One region of the Paenalcaligenes hermetiae genome, then DNA from elsewhere that is predicted to be linked to it. Evidence: predicted binding sites of a transcription regulator. Region 1 holds the regulator's gene; the other holds the start of a gene.

Region 1 (5,518 bases):
CAAAACCCCAATTCGTACATCATTTCTAGATCAAAACGCGTACGCTGCTCTAAACGCTGTGCTTCAACTAACATACCCTGCGCGGTTAACTCTGCCAACCGTTCTTTTAATTCGAGCTTTATAGTCTCTATGGCGCGCAAAACAGTATCTCGCGGTGTCACAAAATGCGAACCGGGATAAACGGTAAAGCGTGGCAGCTCTTGCTGGACTTTTCCTGTTAAAGGATCAAATAAAGCTAATGTTTCAATTTCATCATCAAAAAGGGTTACGCGTAGCGCTTGCTCCGCGTTTTCAGCTGGGAAAATATCAATTACCTCGCCTCGAGCTCGGAACATCCCCCGCTCGAACTCGGTATCATTGCGTTCATACTGCATAGCAACTAAGCGTGCTAATAGCTCTTGGCGACCTATTTCATCGCCCACACGCAATGTCAGCACCATCGCATGATAATCTGCCGGATTTCCTATACCATAAATACAAGAAACCGAACCAACAATAATGGTGTCTGGACGCTCTAATAAGCTTTTAGTCGCAGATAAGCGCATTTGCTCAATATGCTCATTGATGGAAGAGTCTTTTTCTATGAATAAATCCCGTGATGGCACATATGCCTCGGGCTGATAATAATCATAATAGGAAACAAAATACTCCACCGCATTCTTAGGAAAAAACTCTCGCATTTCAGCATAGAGCTGTGCTGCTAAGGTTTTATTAGGAGCTAAAACAATAGCAGGTCGCCCACTACGAGCAATCACATTCGCCATCGTGTACGTTTTTCCTGATCCCGTCACCCCTAATAAGGTCTGATACATTAAGCCATCGTCCAACCCCTCGGTCAGCTGCGCAATCGCTGTAGGCTGGTCGCCAGCCGGCGGATAAGGCTGAAATAATTGAAAAGGACTATTCGGATATTGTACGAATTGCGGCGTAAAGGTTTGCATACTGACCCCACATTGATAGATACTGCTATTATCCCATTATTTTTCATTCATTCGCACCCATTGCATTTTTGTTATGACTTCCCTCTTTGACAGCGTGCCCCAAGCTCCACGCGATCCTATTCTTGGGTTAAACGAACAATTCAACACAGACCCTCGCCCGCATAAGGTTAATCTTGGGGTTGGCGTGTACTATGACGCCCAAGGACGTATGCCCTTATTACCCGTAGTCGCTCAGGTCGAACAAGACCTTGCCGACCAATCTGCAGCACGAGGCTATCTTCCCATCGACGGGATTCATAACTACAACCTAGGCGCACAACAGCTGCTTTTGGGCAGTACATCGAGCCCCCTCACAGAACAGCGTGCTGTAACGGTACAAAGTCTAGGAGGCACCGGCGCTCTGAAGCTTGGTGCCGATTTTCTACAAAGCCTCTGCCCGAACGCTACCGTAGCTATTAGCAACCCCAGCTGGGAAAACCATCGGGCCCTATTTGAAAAAGCTGGCTTTACAGTCGTTGAGTACCCCTATTACGATGCCAATACTCGGGGTTTAGATTTTGAAGCCATGTGCTCTTTTTTAGAGCAACTACCCGACCAAAGCATTGTGGTCTTGCATGCCTGCTGTCATAACCCCACAGGCATTGACCCCACTGCTGAGCAATGGCAAGTGCTCGCCGAACTATTAGTTGCCAAGCAGCATATTCCTTTTATGGATATTGCTTATCAGGGCTTTGGCACCGGTCTAGCCGAGGACGCAGCCGCCGTACGTTTGCTCGCCGAACAAGGCATCCCCATGTTAGTAAGCTCCTCGTTTTCCAAATCATTTGCTTTATATGGTGAACGTGTCGGTGCATTAACTGTTATCACCACAGACGCCGCACAAAGCCCACGCGTATTAAGCCAGCTTAAGCGCCTAGCACGCACGAACTACTCAAATCCTCCTACTCACGGTGCTAAAATCGTCAGCACCGTTTTTGGGCAGCCTGAACGCTTCCAGCAATGGACACAAGAACTACAACACATGCGAGAGCGTATTCAGTCCATGCGCCAGCAGCTTGTTGTTAAACTCAAAGAACATGGCGTTGTACAAAATATGGACTTTATTTTGCAGCAAAAAGGCATGTTCTCTTATTCCGGGCTTAGCCAAGAGCAAGTCCACACCTTACGCGACGAGGACGCGATCTATATTTTAGACACCGGCCGTATTTGTGTAGCGGCGCTCAATGCACATAATATAGACACTGTCGCCGCAGCTATTGCACGAGTTTTACGTTAAGTATAGAAAAATCGCCGGCTACGCCGGCTTTTTCTTGCTTTTTCTAAGTATTTAGTTAACAATTAAACTGTATAAAATATCAGTTTAATGGTCACGCTGTGAAACTAACCGCTCGTCAACAACAGATCTTCAATCTTATTCGCTCTGAAATCCAACGCACAGGGTTTCCGCCAACGCGTGCCGAAATCGCCCAAACCTTTGGCTTTAAATCCGTCAATGCCGCAGAGGACCACCTTAAAGCCTTGGCCCGCAAGGGTGCGATTGAGCTGATCTCAGGCACCTCTCGCGGTATTCGTCTCTTAATTGATCCGCCCGTCTCGCCTTCCAGCTCCTCTATTTTGCCTATTATTGGGCGTGTGGCAGCCGGCAACCCTATTCTTGCCGCCGAGCACATCGAGCGCGAAATCGGTGTAGAGCCTGCTCTCTTTAGCCAAGCCCCAGACTATTTATTACGCGTGCGTGGTTTAAGCATGCGCGATGCCGGCATTTTAGATGGCGATTTACTCGCCGTTAAAAAAGCCACTGACGCCCGTAATGGTCAAATTGTAGTAGCACGCCTAGGCGACGAAGTCACTGTCAAACGTTTACAGCGCACAGCTAACGGCTTAAATTTACTTCCTGAAAACCCCGACTACGAGCCCATTATTGTTCGAGCCTCTGATGATTTTTCCCTCGAGGGCATCGCAGTTGGTCTCATCCGCGACCAAAGCTTTAACTAAATAACCAAATAAAAAAAACCCTCATGCTACAACATAGAGCATGAGGGTCTTTTACGCCTTAAGACTATACAAAGCTTAGTGCTTCGTTAATCCCCCAGCTGTCTCTGTGCTGCTTTTCGCCGCTACGGCCTCTGCAGTAATGCGTGCGAGCTCCTCATCCGATAAAGGCGTTGGCATTTTTTCTAATGCGACCTCTAGCACTCGATCAATCCAGCGTACTGGGATAATTTCGAGCGTATTTTTCACATTATCAGGAATCTCAGCCAAATCCTTTACGTTTTGCTCAGGAATCATGACAGTTTTAATCCCACCACGTTGGGCTGCTAGTAGTTTCTCTTTCAAACCACCGATTTCAAGCACTTCCCCGCGTAAAGTGATCTCTCCTGTCATCGCTACATCAGCACGAATAGGAATACCGGTTAACGATGACACTATCGCTGTGGTAATCGCAATCCCTGCCGAAGGCCCGTCTTTAGGGGTAGCCCCATCAGGGAAGTGGACGTGCAAATCGCGCTTTTCGAAAATCGGACTTGCAATCCCCCACTGCTGGGCCCGTGAACGTACTACCGTACGTGCGGCTTCTACCGATTCCTTCATGACATCGCCAATAGAGCCTGTGCGTTGAATATTACCTTTACCGGGCATATCTGCAACTTCGATAGTGAGTAAATCCCCACCTACCTCTGTCCACGCCAACCCAGTTACCTGGCCCACCTTGTTTTCGGTCTCCGCTACACCAAAATCGTAGCGGCGTACCCCAAGGTAGTCATTCAGATTTTCACTGGTGACCACTAGCGCTTCAGCCTTGCTGCCTTTAGGTAGCAAGAGGAATTTATGCACGGCCTTACGGCAAATTTTACTGATCTCTCGCTCTAAAGAACGCACCCCGGCTTCGCGGGTGTAGTAACGGACAATATCCCGCACCGCGTCCTCGGTGATCTCTAGCTCGTTGTCTTTGACCCCATTGTTTTTCATTAACTTTGGAATCAAGTGCTGAAAAGCGATGTTTACCTTTTCGTCCTCGGTATAACCGGATAAACGAATCACTTCCATACGGTCTAATAGAGCCGGGGGAATATTTAAGGTGTTGCTGGTTGCAACAAACATCACATCCGATAAATCAAAATCCACTTCAAGATAATGGTCTTGGAAGGTGTGATTTTGCTCAGGATCTAGGACCTCGAGTAATGCAGAGGCAGGATCCCCACGGAAATCCGCTCCCATCTTGTCGATCTCATCCAACAAGAACAAGGGGTTACGCACACCAACCTTGCCCATATTTTGCAAGATCTTACCAGGCATAGAGCCAATATAGGTACGGCGGTGCCCACGTATTTCGGCCTCATCACGTACACCACCTAAGGCCATACGCACGTATTTACGATTTGTCGCCTTAGCAATGGACTGCCCTAATGAGGTTTTACCCACCCCAGGTGGCCCAACCAAACATAAGATAGGGGCTTTCAGCTTAGAGACGCGCTGCTGTACTGCCAAGTATTCAATAATGCGCTCTTTGACTTTCTCCAAACCATAATGATCGGCATCCAGTACTTTTTGCGCATTTTCTAACGAATTATTAATGCGGCTGCGTTTGCGCCATGGCAACCCCACCAAGGTGTCCAAATAGTTGCGCACCACGGTGGCTTCAGCCGACATGGGCGACATCATCTTTAGCTTCTTTAGCTCCGCTTCTGCTTTTTTCTGAGCATCTTTAGGCAGCTTCGCTTCCTCGATACGCTGCTCAAGCTCTTCGATCTCTGCACCGTCCTCGCCTTCGCCCAATTCTTTTTGAATTGCCTTAACTTGCTCATTCAAATAGTAATCGCGCTGGCTCTTTTCCATTTGTTTTTTCACACGGCCACGGATCCGCTTTTCGACTTGCAAAATATCGATTTCGGTTTCTAGCTGTGTTAATAATGCTTCGAGACGGTCCACCACCGCTACCGACTCAAGCATGGACTGTTTTTGCTCAAGTTTTAACGGAAGATGTGCGGCAACGGTATCGGCCAATCGACCAGCTTCGTCAATTGCACTTAAAGAAGTCAGAATTTCCTGCGGGATTTTTTTATTAAGTTTAACGTACTGCTCGAACTGAGCTACCACAGCACGACGCAAAGCCTCGGCTTCGGCGAGCTCATCGGTTGTGCTTTCTACAGCTACCGCAAAGCCGCTAAAGTGGGTTTCGTTATCTACAACCTGTTCAATTTTGGCGCGCTCAACCCCCTCGACAAGGACTTTAACTGTGCCATCGGGGAGCTTAAGCATTTGTAGAATCGTTGCCGCACAGCCGATTTCATACATATCGTCGGCGGTGGGCTCGTCTTTGCTAGCCGTTTTTTGCGCCACCAACAAAATGGTGTTGCCTGACTCCATCGCTAGTTCTAATGCTTTAATGGAGCGTGGACGTCCAACAAATAAAGGAATCACCATATGCGGAAACACCACAACATCGCGCAATGGCAACAGTGGCAATTCCTTGGATTCCATAGTTAAAATCTGGCTTGCAGACATAGTAATTTCCTTTTAATTACCTACAGACCACAAGGGGAAGCAAGATAGCTTCCCCTGTGGTTCTAGCTTCT
Region 2 (5,518 bases), on a different contig from region 1:
CGAAATAACGTATCCAAATCCACACTGCTTCCGACTGGATGCTGAAACCGTGCCGGCACCACCCCTAAGGTTGTGGTCCACTCTAAAATGTGGTCATACCAGGCAAAATCACCCACTGGTACCCATTTAACCCCAGCCTCGTGTTGCAGCTGCCAATGTGCTTGGCGTAGTCGTGCGCCTTCTTGTTGCAAAGCTTCTTGCGACAGCTCTTGATTCCAATATGCCTCTACCGCTTTTTTTAGTTCGCGCTGTTTACCAATGCGCGGAAAACCCAGATTATGAAAAACAGTCATATACCTAAACCCCATAAGCAAATAAGGAAAATGCAATTAAGCAACCCATACTTACTATTGTCTAGGATATATGCCAAAATAAAAAATCAAATCCCACAAACATTATATGAATAAAACTCAACTAAAATCATGCTTGAAATTCGTCATCTTGAAACGCTGAGCGCTATTCGTGCCACCGGAAGCCTCCAAGAGGCGGCTGAAACCTTGCACGTCACCCAATCCGCTTTATCACATCAGCTACGCGACCTAGAGGTCCGACTCAAATTACAACTGTTAAACCGACGCACACGCCCAGCGCGCCTAACAACAGCAGCTTTGCGCATTTTGGCCCTTGCCGACGAGGTACTACCTAAAATTCGGGCAACAGAACGCGAACTACAACGCTTAGCGGCTGGTCGTACAGGTCGGCTTTATTTAGCCATAGATTGCCACTCTTGTTTCCAATGGCTCATGCCCACCTTGGATCAGTTTCGTGCCGATTGGCCTGACGTTAGCCTAGATCTTTCTGCCGCTTTTTCTTTTGCACCATTGCCCGCGCTATTACGCGGTGACTTAGACATGGTGATCACCTCTGACCCTCAACCTCTGGCTGGAATCGACTACACCCCTTTATTTCGCTACGAGCTCGTGTTGGTGATGGCTGCCAAACACCCTTTAGCCACGTATGCTTATATTGAACCGGAGCAGTTGGCAGATCAAACACTTATTACTTATCCCGTAGAAAAACAACGCTTAGATATTTTCACCCAGTTTTTAGATCCCGCCGACATCGAACCCGCGGAAATCCGCAAAGCAGAACTAACTCCCATCATTATGCAACTGGTCGCCAGTTTACGAGGTGTTGCCAGCCTTCCTAATTGGGCTTTAGCTGAATATCAACAAAACCCGTGGCTACGCACGGCCAAATTGGGAGAAAATGGGATTTGGCGCACACTCTATGCAGCCAAACGGAGTGAAGATAGCGATGCAGACTATATGGTGGCGTTTTTAGAACAAGCCCAACAGACATGTTTTCAGCACTTAAAAGGAATCGTTAAAGCGCTCTAAGATACGGCGTAACACCCCCGATCCAAATCCACGGTTTGCCATAAAACGGTATTGTTTTGCATAGGCTTTTTGATCGGTGGGCGCTTGGCCAAATTTCCGTTCCCAGATGTCATAAGCTCGCTCAAACTCCGTTTCTTTTAGGTCAGTCTGTGCCGCTTGAATATGGTTTTCATCTACACCATGTTGACGCAATTCTTGCAATAAGCGATACGTGCCAAATTTATTGGCGCGTCGATTAAGATGACTACGCACAAAGCGCTCATCGGATTGCCAATTTTGTTGCGCAAGCTCATCGAGCAAGCTATCTACCTGATCTGGATCCTCGGCGTGGCGTAATAGCTTGCGCCGTAACTCCACACGAGAATGCTCGCGCCTAGAAAGCAGGTCGATCGCACGGGCTTTCAGTGAGGGACCTGCTTTTTTCGGTGCAGGTGACGGAGTTTGAGCAGAGGTGATTTCCAGCTGCTCAAAGTTCTCGTCATCCTGAAAAAACTCCCAATTAGACATATATTATTTTTCGTCTTCCGCCGCCTTTGTTTCAGGGGTAGAAGCTACTGGAGCTTCTACGGGCTCCAGCAATGTAATGCCATGATGGGCTCGTACTTTGTTTTCAATATCACGCGCCATATGAGGATGCTCTTTAAGGTATTCGCGTGCATTGTCTTTGCCTTGGCCAATGCGTGTGCCCTCGTAGCTATACCAAGCACCTGCTTTGTCCACAATACCCGCCTGTACCCCTAGGTCAATGATCTCGCCTTCACGTGAGATGCCGCCCCCATACATAATATCGAATTCAGCCTGTTTAAAAGGTGGAGCCACTTTGTTTTTAACGACTTTAACCCGCGTTTCGTTACCAACCACCTCATCGCCACGCTTAATTGAACCAATACGGCGAATATCCAAGCGCACAGAAGAGTAAAATTTTAGCGCGTTTCCACCAGTAGTGGTTTCAGGGCTGCCAAACATCACCCCAATTTTCATGCGAATTTGGTTGATAAATATCACCATGCAATTAGCACGTTTAATTGTTGCAGTAAGCTTACGCAATGCTTGGCTCATGAGGCGAGCTTGCAAGCCCGGTAGCGAATCACCCATATCACCTTCGATTTCGGCTTTGGGGGTTAAAGCGGCTACCGAGTCTACGACAATTAAGTCCACCGAACCGGAACGCACCAGTGCATCTGTAATCTCTAGCGCTTGCTCGCCCGTATCGGGTTGGGAAATAAGCAAATCATTTAAATTTACACCAAGCTTGGCGGCATACTGAACATCTAACGCATGCTCAGCATCCACAAAAGCACATGTACCACCTAGCTTTTGCATCTCTGCGATGACTTCAAGCGTCAGGGTGGTTTTACCTGAGGATTCGGGGCCATAGATTTCAATGACCCGACCCCGAGGTAGACCTCCCACCCCTAAAGCGATGTCTAAACCTAAAGAGCCAGTGGAACAAACTTGAATATCATGCTCAACTTGATTGTCCCCGTAGCGCATGACGGAGCCTTTGCCAAACTGTTTTTCAATTTGAGACAGTGCAGCAGCTAAGGCTTTTTCGCGTTCGGCAGCAATGGCTTTATTGCGCTTATCATCCATGTAAATGTCCTTTAGAGTTAGGGGCATGCCCCATTCCAGTAAAAACCTATTATACTGTATAAATATACAGATATCTACTTTCTATGCCTACATGTTGGCATAGATACGATTCATTTTGCACCCTAAGCTTAGCGCATTTACATTATTTTATCTGTACGCATTATTCACCATAGGTAAAAAGTACCACCCCTTACCCGTCACTTAGCATTTATGCGTACAATGCTTTTTTATTCTTAAATTTTCTTGCAGCATTATGTGGTTTAAAAATTTACGCTTTTTTCGCCTCCATCCTGACTGGGATGCCGAGCACATTGACGACGCTATTGCTAGCCAAGCCTTTACTCCCGGTAGTAGCCAAGACCCTGTCAGCATAGGTTGGGCACCCGTACAAGAAAACGCAGATTTAGTACATCGCGTTAATGGGCAAATCCTTCTTTGTGTTAAAGCAGAAAAAAAACTGCTGCCAACCACTGTAGTTAATCAAATTGCTCGTGCCCGCGCCAAAGATAAAGAGGCAGAACAAGGCTATAAAGTAGGCCGCAAGCAAATGAAAGAACTCAAAGAGGATCTTATTACTGAGCTTCTGCCACGTGCTTTCAGCATAGAAAGGCTAACTCACATCTGGATCGATCCTGAAAACCGCTGGTTGGCTGTGGATGCTGCCGCTGCTGCGACTGCCGATGAGGTTATGGGCTTATTAGCCAAAACATTTACCCTTTTTCCTGCTTTACCCGTTTATACCGAACTAGCCCCTACCACAGCCATGACTGGCTGGCTCGCTCAAGCCGAGGCTCCCTATCCATTTAGCATTGATCAAGATGCAGAGCTGCGCGCCAGCGGAGACAGCAGAGCGGTGATTCGTTATGCCCGTCACAGTCTAGACAACGAGGAAATCCGACATCATATTTCTCAAGGTAAACAGTGCACCCGTCTTGCACTGACGTGGGCCGACAAAATCTCTTTTGTACTTAGCGATGGCTTAGAGATCAAACGCTTAGCAGCAACGGATTTATTAACTTCAACACAAGACCCCCATTACGAGGACGAAGCGCAAGCCTTTGATGCGGCCTTTTTCCTCATGTGCAGTGAGCTAAATCATTTATTACAAGAACTACTAAATGCCCTGGGTGGCGAAAAGGCTGAAGCCTAACGATGATATTCGCAGAGGCCATCGACATCTAAAAACATAATATGACGCCCGTCCACCGCTATAAAACCGCGGCTGGACAGGTCATGCAATATACGCGAAAAATGCTCAGGGGTTAAATTTAGTGCTGCCGCAATTTGCGCTTTAGAACAATGCAGCGTCGTTTTCACCCCATTTTTCAAAGGCAAATCCCCAAGCAAGTAACAAATAACGCGCTGAGTGCCTGAATGCAAATTCGCTGTTAACACATCCCCCAACAGCTGATGCAAACGCTCACTCAGTGTCGCCAATAAATGTCGCATTAAAGCCGGCTGTTGCGCTAAATAACCAAAAAATGCCTCAGCAGTAATCTTTAGCACTCGCACCGAATCCAGTGCTATGGCATCTACGCGATAAACACTGTTCATTAATAGGTAAGCGTCTCCGGCACTCTCACCTGCTTTAAGGCAATTGAACACCTTTACCTTGCCTGCTGGTGAGCGCATTTGTAACTGCACCTGACCACTATCTATAACATAAAAAGCGTCACAGTGACCCCCACGCTTAAACAAAAACTGCCCTGACTCAAATTGCAAAAATTCCGACTGAGCAAAAAGCTGTTTTAACGCATCTGGGCTCCAACCTTGAAATAAAGGATGTGCCGCCAACCGTTTAGGTGAAAGTAAAAGCGCTTCAGACATCAAGGACATGATGACCCCTAGTTAAATCAAACGTGAATAGGTAGCTGCTGTCGCCTGAGTCAGGTAGGCATCAAATACCATACTAATGGCGCGTACAAATAATCGCCCCTTAGCAGTGATCTGAATATGATGTGCGTCGGCCTGTATTAAACCCGCTTCCTGATAGGGAGCTAAAACGGCACGTTCTGCGGCAAAATGCTCAGCCACATCCAACTGATAGCGTTGGCTAAGCGAGGCAAAATCCACACGCATGCTACACATTAAAGTCATGATAATTTCGGCGCGAAGCTCATCCTCAGCACTCATCACCAACCCTCTAAATGTTGCCAACTGGCCAGCCTCAATGGCTGAGCGATAAGATTTGAGCGAGCGCTGATTCTGTACATGCGTACCACCGACCTTGCCAATTGCCGATACCCCTAGACCAATCAAATCACTTTGTGCTCGTGTCGTATAACCTTGGAAGTTACGATGTAAACTTCCATCTAAGCGAGCTTGGCTCAACTCGTCTTCAGGTAAAGCAAAATGATCTAAACCAATGTACTCATAGCCCGCGTCCAATAAACGCTGGGCCGCCATCAAAAAAATCGCCAATCGTTCATCAGCTGAAGGTAATAAGTCAGCATTAATCAAACGCTGTGCTTTAAAACGCTGTGGTAAATGGGCATAGTTATAAAGAGCAATACGGTCTGGTCGCAAAGATAATAGCGCTTCAACTGTTTGTGCAAACGTCTCTTGTGTTTGATTGGGTAACCCGT

The links. The regulator LexA, encoded in region 1, represses DNA repair genes until DNA is damaged. The targets are predictions, from matches to a motif close to ACTGTATNNNNATACAGT.
Region 2: a site for LexA is predicted at 2,987-3,004, ahead of recA (recombinase RecA). Genes of this name have one in related genera too.

What each region holds. Positions count from the first base shown of each region.
Region 1 covers NZ_BAABKD010000002.1:30,760-36,277, forward strand. Annotated here, with positions in the region: gene uvrB (excinuclease ABC subunit UvrB) at 1-941, opposite strand, end outside; gene ABD980_RS01815 (amino acid aminotransferase) at 1,015-2,217, shown strand; gene lexA (transcriptional repressor LexA) at 2,316-2,936, shown strand; gene lon (endopeptidase La) at 3,012-5,447, opposite strand.
Region 2 covers NZ_BAABKD010000011.1:295,304-300,821, forward strand. Annotated here, with positions in the region: gene metE (5-methyltetrahydropteroyltriglutamate--homocysteine S-methyltransferase) at 1-293, opposite strand, end outside; gene ABD980_RS10595 (LysR family transcriptional regulator) at 423-1,340, shown strand; gene recX (recombination regulator RecX) at 1,314-1,847, opposite strand; gene recA (recombinase RecA) at 1,851-2,933, opposite strand; gene ABD980_RS10610 (recombination-associated protein RdgC) at 3,187-4,083, shown strand; gene ABD980_RS10615 (Crp/Fnr family transcriptional regulator) at 4,080-4,769, opposite strand; gene hemN (oxygen-independent coproporphyrinogen III oxidase) at 4,782-5,518, opposite strand, start outside.